Regions from separate parts of the Rothia sp. HMSC065B04 genome, predicted to be linked through region 1. Evidence: riboswitches for the same ligand, from Rfam matches in the RefSeq annotation. Region 1 holds a riboswitch; each other region holds the start of a gene.

The links. Region 1 has a riboswitch for S-adenosylmethionine ahead of HMPREF2845_RS05650 (bifunctional o-acetylhomoserine/o-acetylserine sulfhydrylase). Riboswitches for the same ligand answer to the same signal wherever they lie in the genome.
Region 2: another riboswitch for S-adenosylmethionine. It lies ahead of HMPREF2845_RS06945 (ABC transporter ATP-binding protein); the one in region 1 lies ahead of HMPREF2845_RS05650 (bifunctional o-acetylhomoserine/o-acetylserine sulfhydrylase).
Region 3: another riboswitch for S-adenosylmethionine. It lies ahead of HMPREF2845_RS03435 (methylenetetrahydrofolate reductase); the one in region 1 lies ahead of HMPREF2845_RS05650 (bifunctional o-acetylhomoserine/o-acetylserine sulfhydrylase).

The regions. Positions count from the first base shown of each region.
Region 1 covers NZ_KV808408.1:592,490-597,249, forward strand. The annotation lists gene HMPREF2845_RS05645 (homoserine O-acetyltransferase MetX) at 1-499, opposite strand, end outside; gene HMPREF2845_RS05650 (bifunctional o-acetylhomoserine/o-acetylserine sulfhydrylase) at 689-2,035, opposite strand; SAM riboswitch class IV at 2,139-2,251, opposite strand; gene HMPREF2845_RS05655 (ABC transporter ATP-binding protein) at 2,592-3,578, shown strand; gene HMPREF2845_RS05660 (ABC transporter permease) at 3,665-4,435, shown strand; gene HMPREF2845_RS05665 (ABC transporter) at 4,437-4,760, shown strand, end outside.
Region 2 covers NZ_KV808409.1:77,722-82,481, reverse strand. The annotation lists gene HMPREF2845_RS06960 (NCS2 family permease) at 1-732, shown strand, start outside; gene HMPREF2845_RS06955 (YchJ family protein) at 875-1,318, opposite strand; gene HMPREF2845_RS06950 (LLM class flavin-dependent oxidoreductase) at 1,487-2,914, opposite strand; SAM riboswitch class IV at 3,029-3,137, opposite strand; SAM riboswitch class I at 3,313-3,409, shown strand; gene HMPREF2845_RS06945 (ABC transporter ATP-binding protein) at 3,414-4,250, shown strand; gene HMPREF2845_RS06940 (aliphatic sulfonate ABC transporter substrate-binding protein) at 4,315-4,760, shown strand, end outside.
Region 3 covers NZ_KV808407.1:87,744-92,503, reverse strand. The annotation lists partial or broken gene HMPREF2845_RS03440 (ATP-binding cassette domain-containing protein) at 1-923, opposite strand, end outside; SAM riboswitch class I at 1,272-1,388, shown strand; gene HMPREF2845_RS03435 (methylenetetrahydrofolate reductase) at 1,506-2,411, shown strand; gene metE (5-methyltetrahydropteroyltriglutamate--homocysteine S-methyltransferase) at 2,559-4,760, shown strand, end outside.

The DNA.
Region 1 (4,760 bases):
AGTCGCGGATGGTGACGAGCGGGAATCGGGATCCCCAGTGCTCGCCGGCGCCCGGGTAGCCTTCGGGAATGATGCTGGCCGGACCGGTCGAACCGTAGCAGCCGCCCAGAATATTGGGGGCAACGACGAAGTATCGGTTGGTGTCGATGACCGCGCCGGGACCCACGATGCCCTCCCACCAGCCGTCGGATTCGATAGCGCGGATGAGGGGCGCGGGCATGTCCGGGGTGGGCACGCCGCGGGAGACATGCGTGTCACCGGTGAGTGCGTGCAGGATGAGGATGGCGTTATCGCCGGTCTCGTTGAGGGTACCCCAGGTTTCGTAACCGATGGTCACCTGCGGCAGAGTCACGCCGGACTCGAGCTCCAGGTCGCCGATGTTCAGCTGACGCAGATAGCCTTGCGCTTCGGGGTGCTCGGTGCGGGTGCCCGCCACGGGGATGGGTGCGGTGACAGGCTGGCTGGTAGTGCCGGACTGGCTAGTGCTCTGGGTGGCCATGGGGTTCCCTTCACTGGGTTGGTCGGCGAGGTGGTGCCGGGTGTGAGCGGGGTACTCGTCTGTGGGTAGAAGAAGCAACAGGTTGGGCGGCAGCAACGCCGCACAGTTACAACATGCTCCGTAACGGGGAATCCGCAGGTGGACCGAAAAGCCGTAGCTTGCCGGTCCACCTGCGGGTTGCATCACCGTTTAGGAGAGGGTGTCGAAGCCCAGCTGCAGGTCGGCGAGAATGTCGTCGATGTTCTCGATACCGACTGCCAGGCGGACGAAGTTCGGGTACACGCCAATCTTCTCCAGTTCCTCAGCGGAAAGCTGGGAGTGGGTGGTGGAGGCGGGGTGAATCACGAGCGAGCGTACGTCACCGATGTTCGCCACGTTGGAGTGCAGCTTCAGGGCGTCCACGAAGTCGCGGGTCTCCTCCAGGGTTGCGTCCTTGAGGGTGAAGCCGAGCACCGCACCGGGGCCCTTGGGCAGGTACTTCTGTGCACGCTCGTACCAGGGGGAGGATTCCACGCCAGCCCAGATAACCTTGTCGACCTGCGGGTTTGCTTCGAGCCAGCGGGCGACCTTGGTGGCGTTCTCAATGTGGCGTTCGATGCGCAGGGAGAGAGTCTCCAGACCGATGCCGATGTTGAAGGCGTTGGTCGGGGAGATTGCGGCGCCGGTGTCACGCAGCAGGGAGACGCGCGCCTTCAGGATGTAGGAGAGGTTCGCGCCGAACGCGGAGTCCTTACCCAAATCGCGTGCGTAGACCAGGCCGTGGTAGCCGGGGGCGGGCTGGTTGAACTTGGGGAACTTCTCGGGGTCTGCACCGTAGTCGAAGTTACCGGAGTCAACGATCACGCCGCCGATGGAGGTGCCGTGGCCGCCCAGGTACTTGGTGGCGGAGTGGACGACTACGTCTGCGCCGTGCTCGATGGGGCGCAGCAGGTACGGGGTGGGTACGGTGTTGTCCACGATCAGGGGTACGCCGTTTTCGTGCGCGATCTTGGCGATGGGCTCAATGTCGAGCACGTCGTTGCGGGGGTTGGGCACGGACTCGCCGTAGAAGAGCTTGGTGTTGGGGCGTACTGCGGCGCGCCATGCGTCCAGGTCGTCCGGGTCCTCAACAAAGGTGGTTTCAATGCCCAGGTCGGCGAGGGTGTACTTGAGCAGGTTGTAGGTGCCGCCGTACACGGAGGGCGAAGCAACAACGTGGTCGCCTGCACCGGCAATGTTCAGGATTGCGTAGGTAATAGCTGCCTGACCGGATGCCAGCAGCAGCGCGCCTACGCCGCCTTCCAGGGAAGCGATACGGTTTTCGATGACTTCCTGGGTGGGGTTGTTGAGGCGAGTGTAAATGGGGCCCAGCTCGGCGAGGGCGAAACGGTTCGCTGCCTGCTCGGCGCTGTCAAAGACGAAGGAAGTGGTCTGGTAGATAGGTAGTGCCCGAGCTCCCGTTGCGGCATCCGGCGCCTGACCTGCGTGGATCTGGCGGGTTTCGAACTTCCAACCGGCGGGGTTGGCGGGAGTCGGGACGGTAGTGTTGTTGCTCATGCGTGGCTCCTATTGGGGATTCTTAAGGGGCCGCATGCCGACGGTACAGGAATCGTCGTCGAATAATCCTGTCACGATTGATGTACCGGTTTCGGTCACATCGGTCCCGCGCTTGCGTCACGCTTGTGCGTGCCGCCCGGTCTTCACCCAGGGCACCCCACCGCGGAGGAGGGTTGCCGGCCAGCTAGCTGGGGCTTATCGCTGGCGCTCTTGACCTGTTATTTAGAGTGTCATAGGGCACGGGGCGGGGTCAAGGATTTTGTGGGTGCGCGGTACTTTAAGACATTTCATTGCAAAGATGACGTTTTTTAACGTCTGTCATAAAACGCGAACGACGGTGCCGGGGCAATCCGAGGACGAGGCAATCGAGATGCGGAGGCGGACACCCACCATCCACACAGTAACCCCCATCACTTTTATCTACGGTTTTTCGGTACACTGAAATGACACATACACTCACGCAGGGTACAACTCGCTACGGCTCGCTACGCCGTTTATCCTGCTCAGCATCCCTCCGGTATAGGGGCCAGAGGGTCATACCCGAAGGTTACCTACCATGTCTCTTGTTCTTGATGCGGCGCAGCTCAGCCGCGTCTTTGGCAAAGGTGAAAACGCTTTTACCGCCGTCGACCGGGTGTCGCTTCGCGTTAGTTCCGGTGAGATTCATGCCCTCCTCGGCCCCAACGGTGCGGGCAAAACCACCACCGTGCAGATGTGCTCGACCCTGCTCACTCCTACCGGCGGTATCCTCACCGTGAACGGTGTGGATGCTATCGCTCACCCGCAGCGGGCTCGCCGCCACGTGGGCCTCGCGTTGGGCGGGGAGAACGGCTTCTACCCGCGCGCCAGTGCCCGCGACAATCTGCTGTTCTTCGCCGATGTTGCGGGGGTTTCCGGGCGGACCCGACGACACGAGGTGGAGCATGCCCTAGCCCGTGTGGAACTCACCGATGCGGCAACGCAGCCTGTCCAGGAGTTTTCCCGCGGCATGAAGCAGCGCCTACATATTGCCCGCGCCCTGCTCGGCTCCCCCGCCCTGCTCCTGCTGGATGAGCCGACCAACGGGCTCGACCCCGATATCGCCCTAACCGTGCGAACCCTCATCCGCTCCCTCGCGGAAGACGGCGCCGCCGTTCTGCTGACGAGCCACCTACTCGGCGAAATCGAGGACCTGGCGCACACCATCACCGTGTTAGGCGCCGGTTCCGTCGCCGTGAGCGGCAGCCTCGAAGACATCGCCGCGCACGCCGGCATTGCCGCCACGACCGTGGTACAGGTCGAGGCCACCGCCACCGAGGGCCTTGATACGCTTCGTGGGCTCCTCGGCGATAAGGCTACGGTGCTCTTCGCCCCGCGCGGTTCCGGCTGGGAACTCACCCTCTACTGGCATGGCGAGCGCGCCACGTTCGAGGCGGGCGAGGCGCACCGTATCCTCGCGGAGGGGCTTGCCACCGCACGTATCGGGGCACGGACCGAACCGTACACACGCCCGGCAACCTTGGAAGAGGCATACCTGGCAATGGCGGAGGGGCTCAAGCGATGAACGCTCAGACACGGCGTCCGAAAGACTCCCAGCAACAGAGCCGAGGGGGCGACCTACGGCAGGAGTGCGCCCGTCAGTTGCGGCTCATGGGCTTTAGCCTGCGCCAGTTCCTGACGGTCCCCTACTTCATTCAGCTACTCATCAGTACGGTGCTCGGGTCGGTTATTATTCAGGCTCTTGCGGTGCATGCGGCGGCGCAGAGCTCCGCGGGTCACTCCGTTGACCCGACCCTCGCGTGGACCCGCGCGGGCATTGTGGGCATGTGGTCGGTCTGCATCGTGTCTGCGGGCATCATCAATTTCGAGCGTTTCCGTGGGACCCTCGTGTACCTGTGTTCGGGGTCGATTTCTCCGGTGCGGGTGCTGGCGGCTATCGTTTCGAGCGCATCCATTGTGGGTATGGCGGCTTTGCCCCTGTCGTGGCTCATCTGGGCTCTTGTGACGCTTAACCCGCAGGTCACGGACTTTTCAGCACTCTGGCCGCGCTACGTTCTGGGCGTTCCCCTGCTGTGGCTTGCGTGCCTGTCGGTAACGTTCATGATTGCGGTGTTCTTCGTGGCCACACCGAACGCTATCGCCTACGAGGAGCTGTTGCTCGTGCCGGTTTTTATTCTTTCCGGGGTTCTCTTCACGACCATTGAAGCGCCCGCCTGGCTAGATGCTGTAGGCATGCTCATTCCCCTGCAGGCGCCGGTTCATCTCCTACTTGGGCGTACCACCATCACTACCCCGGCGGATGCGCTCCTGCCCGTTGCGCAGACGCTCGCCGTGAGCCTCGCTTGGGCGTTGTGCGCCTTCCTCTTTGCCCGGAAGGCTCTCGCCTCCGCCCGTCGTCGCGGCACCCTGGGGGCGATGTAGCGTGCGTGTTCTCTCTACTGATTCCCTGCCCGGCGTGGTGCGCCGGGCACTGTCTACCGCCTCTATCGGCTGGTCATCTTCTATTACCTTCGCAACCCTCGGAACGGCCATCACAACCCTGGTGCTCGTACCCGGTCTTAACGTGCTTTTTACGGTGCTTTTGGGCGCCGACCTCGCCGCGAACGATACGGTACGCATCGGCTGCGCGACCGCCCTGATTGCCACCCTCAGCTCGGTGGCCGCCGGCATCGTCGCGCGCGTTGCCACCGACCGGTGGATTGGCGTCTTCGAGTACGTGTGCACGGCACGCCCGGTGGATGCGGGC
Region 2 (4,760 bases), on a different contig from region 1:
TCCGGTTCCGTGAAGGAATCGGCAACCGGCTGGTCCCTGAACGTGCCTTCCCTTGCGGACATGAAGTTCACCACCCCGAACTTCTCCCTCATCGGTTCCGCTGACCTGTTCGGCGCATTCACCCACATCGGTCCGCTGGCTGCTTCGCTGCTGGTGTTCACCATTCTGCTGTCCGTGTTCTTCGACGCGATGGGCGTTTCGGTGGGTCTTGCCGCCGAGGCTGGCACCATGAAGGACGGCAAGGTTGAGGACATCGACAAGGTCCTGCTCGTGGACGCTTTCGGTTCCGTTGTCGGTGGTGGAGCGTCCGGTTCGGCGAACCAGATTTTCGTGGAATCCGCTACCGGTATTGGTGCGGGTGCACGCACCGGCTTTGCGAACATTGTGACCGGTGTGCTGTTCCTGCTGGCGATTTTCATTTCGCCGCTGGTCACCATCGTTCCTTTCGAGGCGGTTGCTCCGGCGCTGGTCGTGGTCGGCTTCCTGATGATCCGCCAGGCCGTGAATATTGACTGGACCGACTGGGGTCTGGGTATTCCGGCGTTCCTGACCATTATTTTCATGCCGCTGTCGTACTCGATTGCGAACGGTATTGGTGCCGGCTTCGTGGCGTACACTTTCATTCGCCTGGTGCAGGGCCGCGGTAAGGACGTGCACTGGCTGATGTACCTGGTGTCCGCGGTGTTCGTGATCTACTTCGGTATGGGCATCATTAACGGCTGGACTAGCTAAGTCCGCTAGCCCCGATAGTTAGCCTCATTGAGAGGCGTCAACAAAGAATGGCAGAATCGTTCCGGTTTCGGAATGATTCTGCCATTTCTTTATCTGCCCACCCGCACTCAGCATGTACGAGAGGCAAGGAAAGTGACGAGACTTAGCGGACGTCTCCATCCACGTAGAACCAGGCGCCGCCCACCTTCTCAAAGCGCGACAGCTCATGCATGCTGCCCTTCACCCGCTCCTCCGCAGGAACACCCGGCACCGAACGGTAATACGCAACGAACTCCACCGTACCGGACGCATCAAACGGGCCACCCGAAGCACCCAGAATATCCAGGCGATACCAGCGGATATCATCCTCCAACTCCAAGGCGGGCGGGCGAGTACTCGGATGCCAGCTCGCCAGCAGGTACGCCGCATCCCCTGTCGCAAACGCGGTAAAACGCGAGCGCATCAGCTGCTCCGGCGCGGGAGCAGTCAGCGTGCCGGAGGCGGCAAACTCGCCCAGGAACCTGCCGCAGCAGGCGCCGTACACCTCGCCGCTCGAGCAGGGGCAGCGGTCATCGTGGTTAAGTTCAACCTGGTTCAGTTCAGTCATGCCAACCAGTATAAAGAACGCGCCGCTTCAAGAAAGCCCGCATCAAGAAAGCACAGCGCAAAGAAACGCCCGCCCTGCCGGGGGTACAAATCCTCCAGCAGAACGGGCGTTCTTGTTTTCAATCGTTAAGTTTGAGCGAACCTACACGGTACGCTTCAGCGGCAACGCTTATTCAGCGATTGCGCGAGCCGGGGTGTCAGCAGCCGAAGGCTTGCCCACGTATGCGCCGCGGTACTTAGCAGCCGGGTGGGAGTCAGCAACCTTGGTGTGGCCCTTACCGAAGATGTTCTCACGCAGGGTGTTGCCTTCGTACTCGGTGCGGTAGCGGCCGCGCTTCTGCAGCTCGGGAACAACGTACTCGATGAAGTCCTCGAACGAACCCGGGGAGACGTGGTAAGCCAGGTTGATGCCGTCCAGGCCACCCTCGTCGATCCAACGCTCCAGCTCGTCAGCAACCTGAACCGGGTCACCAACAATGACCTCGCCCATGCCGCCGAGGGTGGTGTGCTCAGCGATGTCCTTGCGGGTCCACTTCTTGTCCTTCGCCTGCAGGGTGAAGGGGGTCAGGAAGGACTGAATCGACTCGGTCTGCACGTAGTTCAGGACCTCGTCCTCGTCGAACTGGGACAGGTCAACACCGGACCATCCGCCGACAATAGCCTGTGCAGAGTCGAGGTTCACGTACTTCTTGTACTCCTCGTACTTTGCCTTTGCCTTCTCTTCGGTCTCATCCACGATGACGGAGAGCATTGCGAGGATCTTGACGTCGTCGCGGCTACGGCCCTGCTCCTCTGCAGCGGCGCGAATACGGTCGGTCACAACGCGGGTCAGGTCCGGGCGCAGGGCGCTGATGAACACAGCCTCAGCGTGCTTGCCGGAGAACTGCTGGCCGCGGCTGGATGCGCCAGCCTGGAAGATCACGGGGGTGCGCTGCGGGCTCGGCTCAGTCAGGGAGATACCGGGCACGGAGAAGTACTTGCCCTTGTGGCCAATCGGGTGGACCTTGGAGGGGTCAGCGTAGATGCCGCGCTCGCGGTCCTTGATGACTGCGCCGTCTTCCCAGGAGCCTTCCCACAGCTTGTAGCAGACGTCCAGGAACTCGTCGGCGATTTCGTAGCGCTCGTCGTGCGGGATCTGGGTGGGCAGACCCTGGTTCTCAGCAGCCGAAGGCAGGTAAGAAGTCACAACGTTGAAGCCGACGCGGCCCTCAGTGAGGTGGTCGAGGGAGGCGTAGCGGCGAGCCAGGGTGTAGGGCTGCTCGAAAGTAGCGGCAGCAGTCACACCGAAGCCGAGGTGCTCGGTCACTGCAGCCATTGCAGAAATCTGGGTTGCGGGGTCATTCACGGGAACCTGAGCGGCACCTTCAATGGCGGGAGCGGCAGAGTTCTTGTACACGTCGTAGATACCAACAACGTCAGCGATGAACACGGCGTCAAACAGGCCGCGCTCAAGGGTCTTAGCCAGGTCAGTCCAGTACTTGATGGTGTTGTACTCGGTTGCGCGGGAGCGCGGGTGACGCCAGAGGTCGAAGCTCTGGTGACCGATGCAGGTCATTTCGAATGCGTTAACTACGATGCGCTTCTTCTGCTCAGCCATCGATTTTCCTTTCGCGAATGATCGGGGACGATCGGGTTAGTGCCCTGCACCCCGCGCGCCGCCTCCTTCTTGCCTTCTGCGTTCGGTGGTGGCCTTCGTGCAGGTGGCGCGTTCGCGCCGTACTTGCCTCTTTCCGTTGAGGCCAGATCATCATCTGGGGCACCCCGCTACGGGAGAGGGTTGCCGCCCGGCTAGCCAGAGCTTAGCGCCGGGACTCATGATCTCGTGGTTTGAGTGTACGGGGCGCGCGGGAGGGAGGTCACGTTTGTGACGAAAAAATCTTTTTGTGACGTGGAACCGAAATATTTCGTGATAAATGCGAAATATACGGTCATAGAAATTCATACGCGCCCGCAGGGTTGATTGAGGCACGCCACAGCCCATAGGGTGGGAGAAGCAAACCATCCAGAGCGACTGAGAGACCTGGCTCCACGACGTCGCAGCAACCGGCACGGATTCTTCCGCCCCCGGTGCTAACGCCAGGAACGATGGAAGTGACATGACACTCAACAGTGCAGTAACTGACGTACCCACCAGTGAAAAGAACGGCCGCCGTGCCGTATCCACCGCCGCCGTCCCCTTGAGCTTTGAAGGCGTCGGACAATCTTTCCCCGTGCCCGGCGGAACCCACGAAGTTCTTCGCGGAGTCTCCTTCACCGCAGCCCCCGGCGAGATTATCTCCGTCATCGGCTCCTCCGGATGCGGCAAATCCACTCTCCTGCGTGCAGCAGCAGGCCTGAACCGCATCACCGCAGGTACCGTGCGTATCGGCGAGAAGGCAGTGACCGGCCTCGACCCCCGCGTAGCTATCGGCTTTCAGGAACCGCGCCTGCTCCCCTGGCGCACCGTCGCCGACAACGTGGCTCTCGGACTACCGCAGGGCACCAAAAAATCTGAAGGCGCAGCATCCGTAGCGCGCCTGCTCGACCTGGTCGGACTGGGCGAATACGCAACCCACCGTCCCAAGGAAATTTCAGGCGGTATGGCTCAGCGCGTGTCCCTGGCGCGAGCGCTCGCACGCAACCCCGGCGTGCTGCTGCTCGACGAGCCCTTCGGTGCTCTGGACGCGCTGACCCGCATCAACATGCAGGATTTGCTGTTGGACGTGCACCGTCAAGACCCGACCACGATTCTGCTGGTCACCCACGATGTGGAAGAGGCGCTGTACCTCTCTGACCGGGTGATCGTCCTCGGTAAGGACACCCCGGAGGCGCCCGCCACCATCCAGCGCATTGTGACCGTTGACCGTTCTCACCCCCGTGACCGCGCCGATGCAGAGATCACGGCGCTGCGTAGCGAACTGTTGGCTGAGCTCGGCGTGGAAGATAACGCCTAAAGCCGCCACGAAACGCATTTCTCACACATCACATCATCATCTTCAGAAGCGAAAAGATTTCATCATGACTTACTCCCCGTCTCGCCGTACCGCCCTCAAGTCCCTTGCTGCAGCCGCCGCTTTTGCTACTCTGCTCAGCGCCTGCGCCGGTGAAGGTTCCGGTTCCGCTAACGCCTCCGGTGCTGCCGGTGGTGGCAATCAGAACACCGTGACCATTGACTACGCGACCTACAACCCGCTGTCCCTGATTATCCGCAAGAAGGGTTGGCTTGAGACCGCCCTCGCCGCCGAGGGTAAGAAGGTTGAGTGGGTCAAGTCGGCCGGTTCGAACAAGGCGAATGAGGCGCTGCGTAGCGGCAATATTGATGTTGGCTCGACCGCCGGTTCGGCGGCGCTGCTGGCACGCGCTAATGGCTCCCCCATCAAGGTCATTAGCCTCTACTCGCAGCCGGAATGGTCGGCTCTGGTGACCCGCAAGGATTCGGGCATCACCAAGGTTGCGGACCTGAA
Region 3 (4,760 bases), on a different contig from region 1:
GATAATGCTCCATTAATAATCTGACCAAATGAATATCCCACCTCTTGGGTCGCATCAACACAGGCAATGATTCCAATCAGCGATCCGGCCACATACGATATATTGGCGCCTGAATCCACAAGGAAGTACAGGGACGCAAAAAGTAAGACAGAGCAGAGTAGCCCTGCAACTATGGAGATGATTCCTCTAACACTTTCAAGGCTCAATTCCCTACCGGCCGCCCGGCGTCGCCAGGACGCTACGCGTTGCGAGAAAAATCGGGAGGCTCTCATGAGGTGAAGTTCTTGGGCTCGACTCTGAGCCATCAGATTGTCTAGATAGTAGTTCTCTGCCCGATAATCCTCGTACATTAGGGTGTAGATAGCGTAATCACGTTTAGCGAGAATCACCATTGCAATGGCTAAGGGCAATGAACACAGTGCCGCAAAAATTGCTGCCACAATGCTGACGTTCGCGATATTAAGACAGAGAAGTAACACCATTGCGAAGGCACTCACCAATGTCATAACTGACATGGTGTGAACCTGCAATTCCTGTTTCGATATTGCCTCTCTAGCAGCACGTATATCTTCCTGCGATTTTGTGCTACCTATATCAGATAATGGAAATGTAGATAACCTGTTATTTAACATGCAGTGAACCCGATAATTCACCTTTGATTTGAGGATCAGCATGTTACTTATTACCCAACGTTGGGCAATAATATTAATTCCAACAACAAGGGCAAGCGCAACAATATAAATCCAGGCCGCGCCACCATTCGAACCGCTCAAGGCTGACACTGTATTACCAATCAGCAGAGACTGACTCAAGGGAATGCAGGCGATGACGGCTAGCGATAGGGCGACGCTCACCAGGGTTGTGGGACAGGTTTTCCATGCTAGGCGGAAGGACCAGAGTATAGAAGAAAATAGCTTTTTCATTCTCACCACGCTCACAAAGTCATACTGAACTCATCTTTGAGCCCTACAACTCCTCGATGAGCGGACATCGAAACACTACCCGTGCCTCATTAGTTACCCTACTCCTCACTGAAATATAAAACACACATATTCGCGCGTGTCCAAGAATATTAAGCAGATGTATCTGCGATAGTTCCGGACATCCATGGGTCAGCCGACAGCCCTACCCGCAACACCCCCCAGCCGCCCTTCGTCATAGTCAGTCATATTAAGTTCATATTTCGCCCCAATGTCATGTCCAGAAATATTAGGACATCAACCGCCGTATCCCTTGCATGCCCTCGGAAGCGGTGGGTAAAGTGAAAGCGTTATCTATCAAGAGCGACCGAGAGATCTGGCTCGTAGACGTCGCAGCAACCTCGCCAGTATCCCCCACCGTCACGGTGCAGGGTACGGACAAGGTGCTCCCGCCAGAACCGATAGAGAAGAATACCCTTCGGCACCCCTTGATGATGTGCACCCGCAAACCGGTACAGCACATCCTGCAGAAGAATTCGCGCACCCTCACGGTGCGTATCTATCGGGTGAACACGAAGGATGGTTATGGCTACAGTTCACCCGGCTCTTTCTTTTGAGCTATTCCCTCCGCGCTCACAGGCGAGCTGTGAGTCGCTGCTCCGCACCATTGCGGAGCTTGAGGGCACCAACCCCGACTACGTGTCGGTCACCTACGCCGGTGACGCTAAGCGCCGCCAGAAGACCTTGGCGCTGCTCGACCACCTAGTGCATGAAACCTCCCTCACCCCGCTGGCTCACCTGATTTGTGCAGGCCACTCGGTGCATGAGCTGGAGCGCGCAGTCCGCCTAATTCTGGGTCTGGGAGTGCGCGGCTTCCTGGCTCTTCGCGGTGATATTCAGGAAGGTCAGGTTTCTGAACTTCCTTTCGCCCGCTACCTGGTAGAGCTCATTCGCCGCGTGGAGCGTGAAGATTTCGCCCACCTGGCGGCTGGCAAGGTGTCGATTGGTGTGGCGGCGTACCCGCAGAAGCACCCCGAGTCCGCATCCCTGCTGCAGGATATTGAGATTCTGCTGTCCAAGCAGCGTGCCGGCGCGGACTTCGCGATCACTCAGGTGTTCTTTGAGGATGAGCGCTACAGCGCCCTGGTCGATTCGGCGCACCTGGCAGGCGTGGATATTCCGATTATTCCGGGCATCATGCCGGTAACCTCGCTGAAGCGGTTGCAGAATCTCTGCCAGATGGCGGGCATGGAAGTCCCGACGGACCTCGCCTACGCCCTAGAGACAGCAACCAGTAGCGCTGAGCTGCACCGCATCGGTGTTGAGTACGCGTTGAACCAGTGCCGCGCCGTGATGGACGCGGGCGCGCCGGGTCTGCACTTCTTCACCTTCAACGAGCATGCGGCGGTTCTGGACGTTCTGGACCAGCTGGACCTACCCCGATACAGCAACCGTTTCTCTCAGCCGCTGAGCGAACTGGAATACGCCTAACCCCCATAACGCTCCTTGTCGGATGCGTTTCCATAATCTCCCCCACAAATATTCCGGGAGTTACGACCCCCGTTTCACCGCCCACCGCTGGGTGGCGAAACACCGGAACTGACTCCCACATCTATCCCCAGTAAAGGAAAAATTACTATGTCGAACACCGCATTCCCCGCCGCAACCATTGTTGGTTACCCCCGCGTGGGCCGCTTCCGTGAGCTGAAGAAGGCTCAGGAGGCTTTCTGGAAGGGCAAGGCAACCCTGCAGGAGCTGCAGGACACCGCCGCTGACGTGCAGCGCACCTACTTCGAGCGCGTGACCGCTGCCGGCCTGAAGGCTGATAACTACTCGATTCCGGCAACCTTCTCCTACTACGACCAGGTGCTCGACGTTGTTCGCCTGTTCACCCTGGTTCCCGAGCGTCTGGCTGAGGCTAAGGATGCACGCGGTCTGCTGGATCTGCCCGGCTACTTCGCACTGGCGCGCGGTACCGAGACCCTGCCTCCGTTGGAGATGACTAAGTGGTTCGACACCAACTACCACTACCTGGTGCCCGAGATTGGTGCCGGCACCGAGATTAAGCTGAACCTTGAGGCCATTGACGAGCAGCTCGAGGTCGCTAAGGAGGCTGGTGTGAAGGTTCGCCCGCAGATTGTTGGTCCCCTGACCCTGCTGCTGGGCGCTAAGGCTGAGCAGGGTTCCGCTGAGGACTTCTCCCCCGTTGACCGTCTGGATGAGTTCGTTGCCGCTTACGCTCAGGTGCTGGAGCAGCTGGCTGAGCGCGGTGTTGAGTGGGTTCAGCTGGATGAGCCGGGCCCGACCGTGGACCGTGCCGACAACGCGAAGGTTGCTGAGCTTGCCGAGCGCACCTACCGCACCCTGGCTGCCGGCGAGAAGCGCCCGCAGATTCTGGTGACCAGCCCCTACGGTTCCCTGCGTGAGAACCTGCCGGCTCTGCTGGGTACCGGTATTGAGGCTCTGCACCTTGACCTGGTGCACGGCGTGTACTCGAAGGCTGAGCTGGAGTCCGTTTCTGCCGCTGGTGTGCACCTGGTTGCCGGTGTTGTGAACGGCCGTAACGTGTGGCGTGCCGATGTTCGCGCGGCTCTGAAGACTCTGGAGGCGCTGCCCGGCGCATCCGAGGGTGCCGTGTCGGTGTCCTCCTCGACCTCCCTGCAGCACGTGCCGCACGACCTGGCTCTGGAAGACCCCGCCGAGGTTCCCGTGGACGGCCTGGCATTCGCCGACCAGAAGGTTGCCGAGATCGCCCTGCTGGCTCGTGGCCTGGCTGAGGGTGAGGCTGCTGTTGAGCCGGAGCTGAAGGCTGCTGACGAGGCGCTGGCTCGCTTCGCCGCTGACCCGCGCAAGCACAACGACGAGATTCGTGCCCGCGCCGCAGCTGTGACCGCTGAGGACTTCAACCGCCCGACCATTGATGTTCGCCGCGCGGCTCAGGCTGACCTGAACCTGCCGAAGCTGCCGACCACCACCATCGGTTCCTTCCCGCAGACCGCTGAGATTCGCCGCCGCCGTGCGGAGGCTCGTGCGGGCAAGATTTCCGCCGAGGAGCTGAACGGCTTCCTGCGTGACGAGATTGCCTCGGTCATCAAGCTGCAGGAGGAGCTGGGCCTGGACGTGCTGGTTCACGGTGAGGCTGAGCGTAACGACATGGTTCAGTACTTCGCTGAGAACTTCGACGGCTTCGCAACCACCCGCCACGGCTGGGTTCAGTCCTACGGTTCGCGTTGCACCCGCCCCTCGATTCTGTTCGGTGACGTGAAGCGTCACGGTGAGGGTCTGCGCGGTGAGGCGTTCACCGTGCCGTGGAGCTCCCACGCACAGTCGCTGAGCGACAAGCCCGTCAAGGGCATGCTCACCGGCCCCGTGACGATTCTGGCGTGGTCCTTCGTGCGTGACGACCAGCCGCGCCGCGAGACCGCTAACCAGGTGGCTCTGGCTCTTGCCGACGAGATTGCCGACCTGGAGGAGGCGGGCATCCGCATCATTCAGGTGGACGAGCCGGCTCTGCGCGAGCTGCTGCCCCTGCGCCGCGATGAGCAGCCGCAGTACCTGGATTGGTCGGTGAACTCCTTCCGCCTGGCTACCAGCGGCGTGAAGGATTCCACTCAGATTCACACCCACCTGTGCTACTCGGAGTTCAACGAGATTATCGACTCGATTAACGCTCTGAACGCTGACGTGACCAGCATTGAGGCGGCTCGTTCGCACATGGAGCTGCTGGCTGACATTCCGGAGAGCTTCGTTTCCGGTCTGGGCCCGGGCGTGTGGGACATCCACTCCCCGCGTGTTCCTTCGCAGGAGGAGATTGAGTCCCTGCTGAAGGCTGCGATTGGT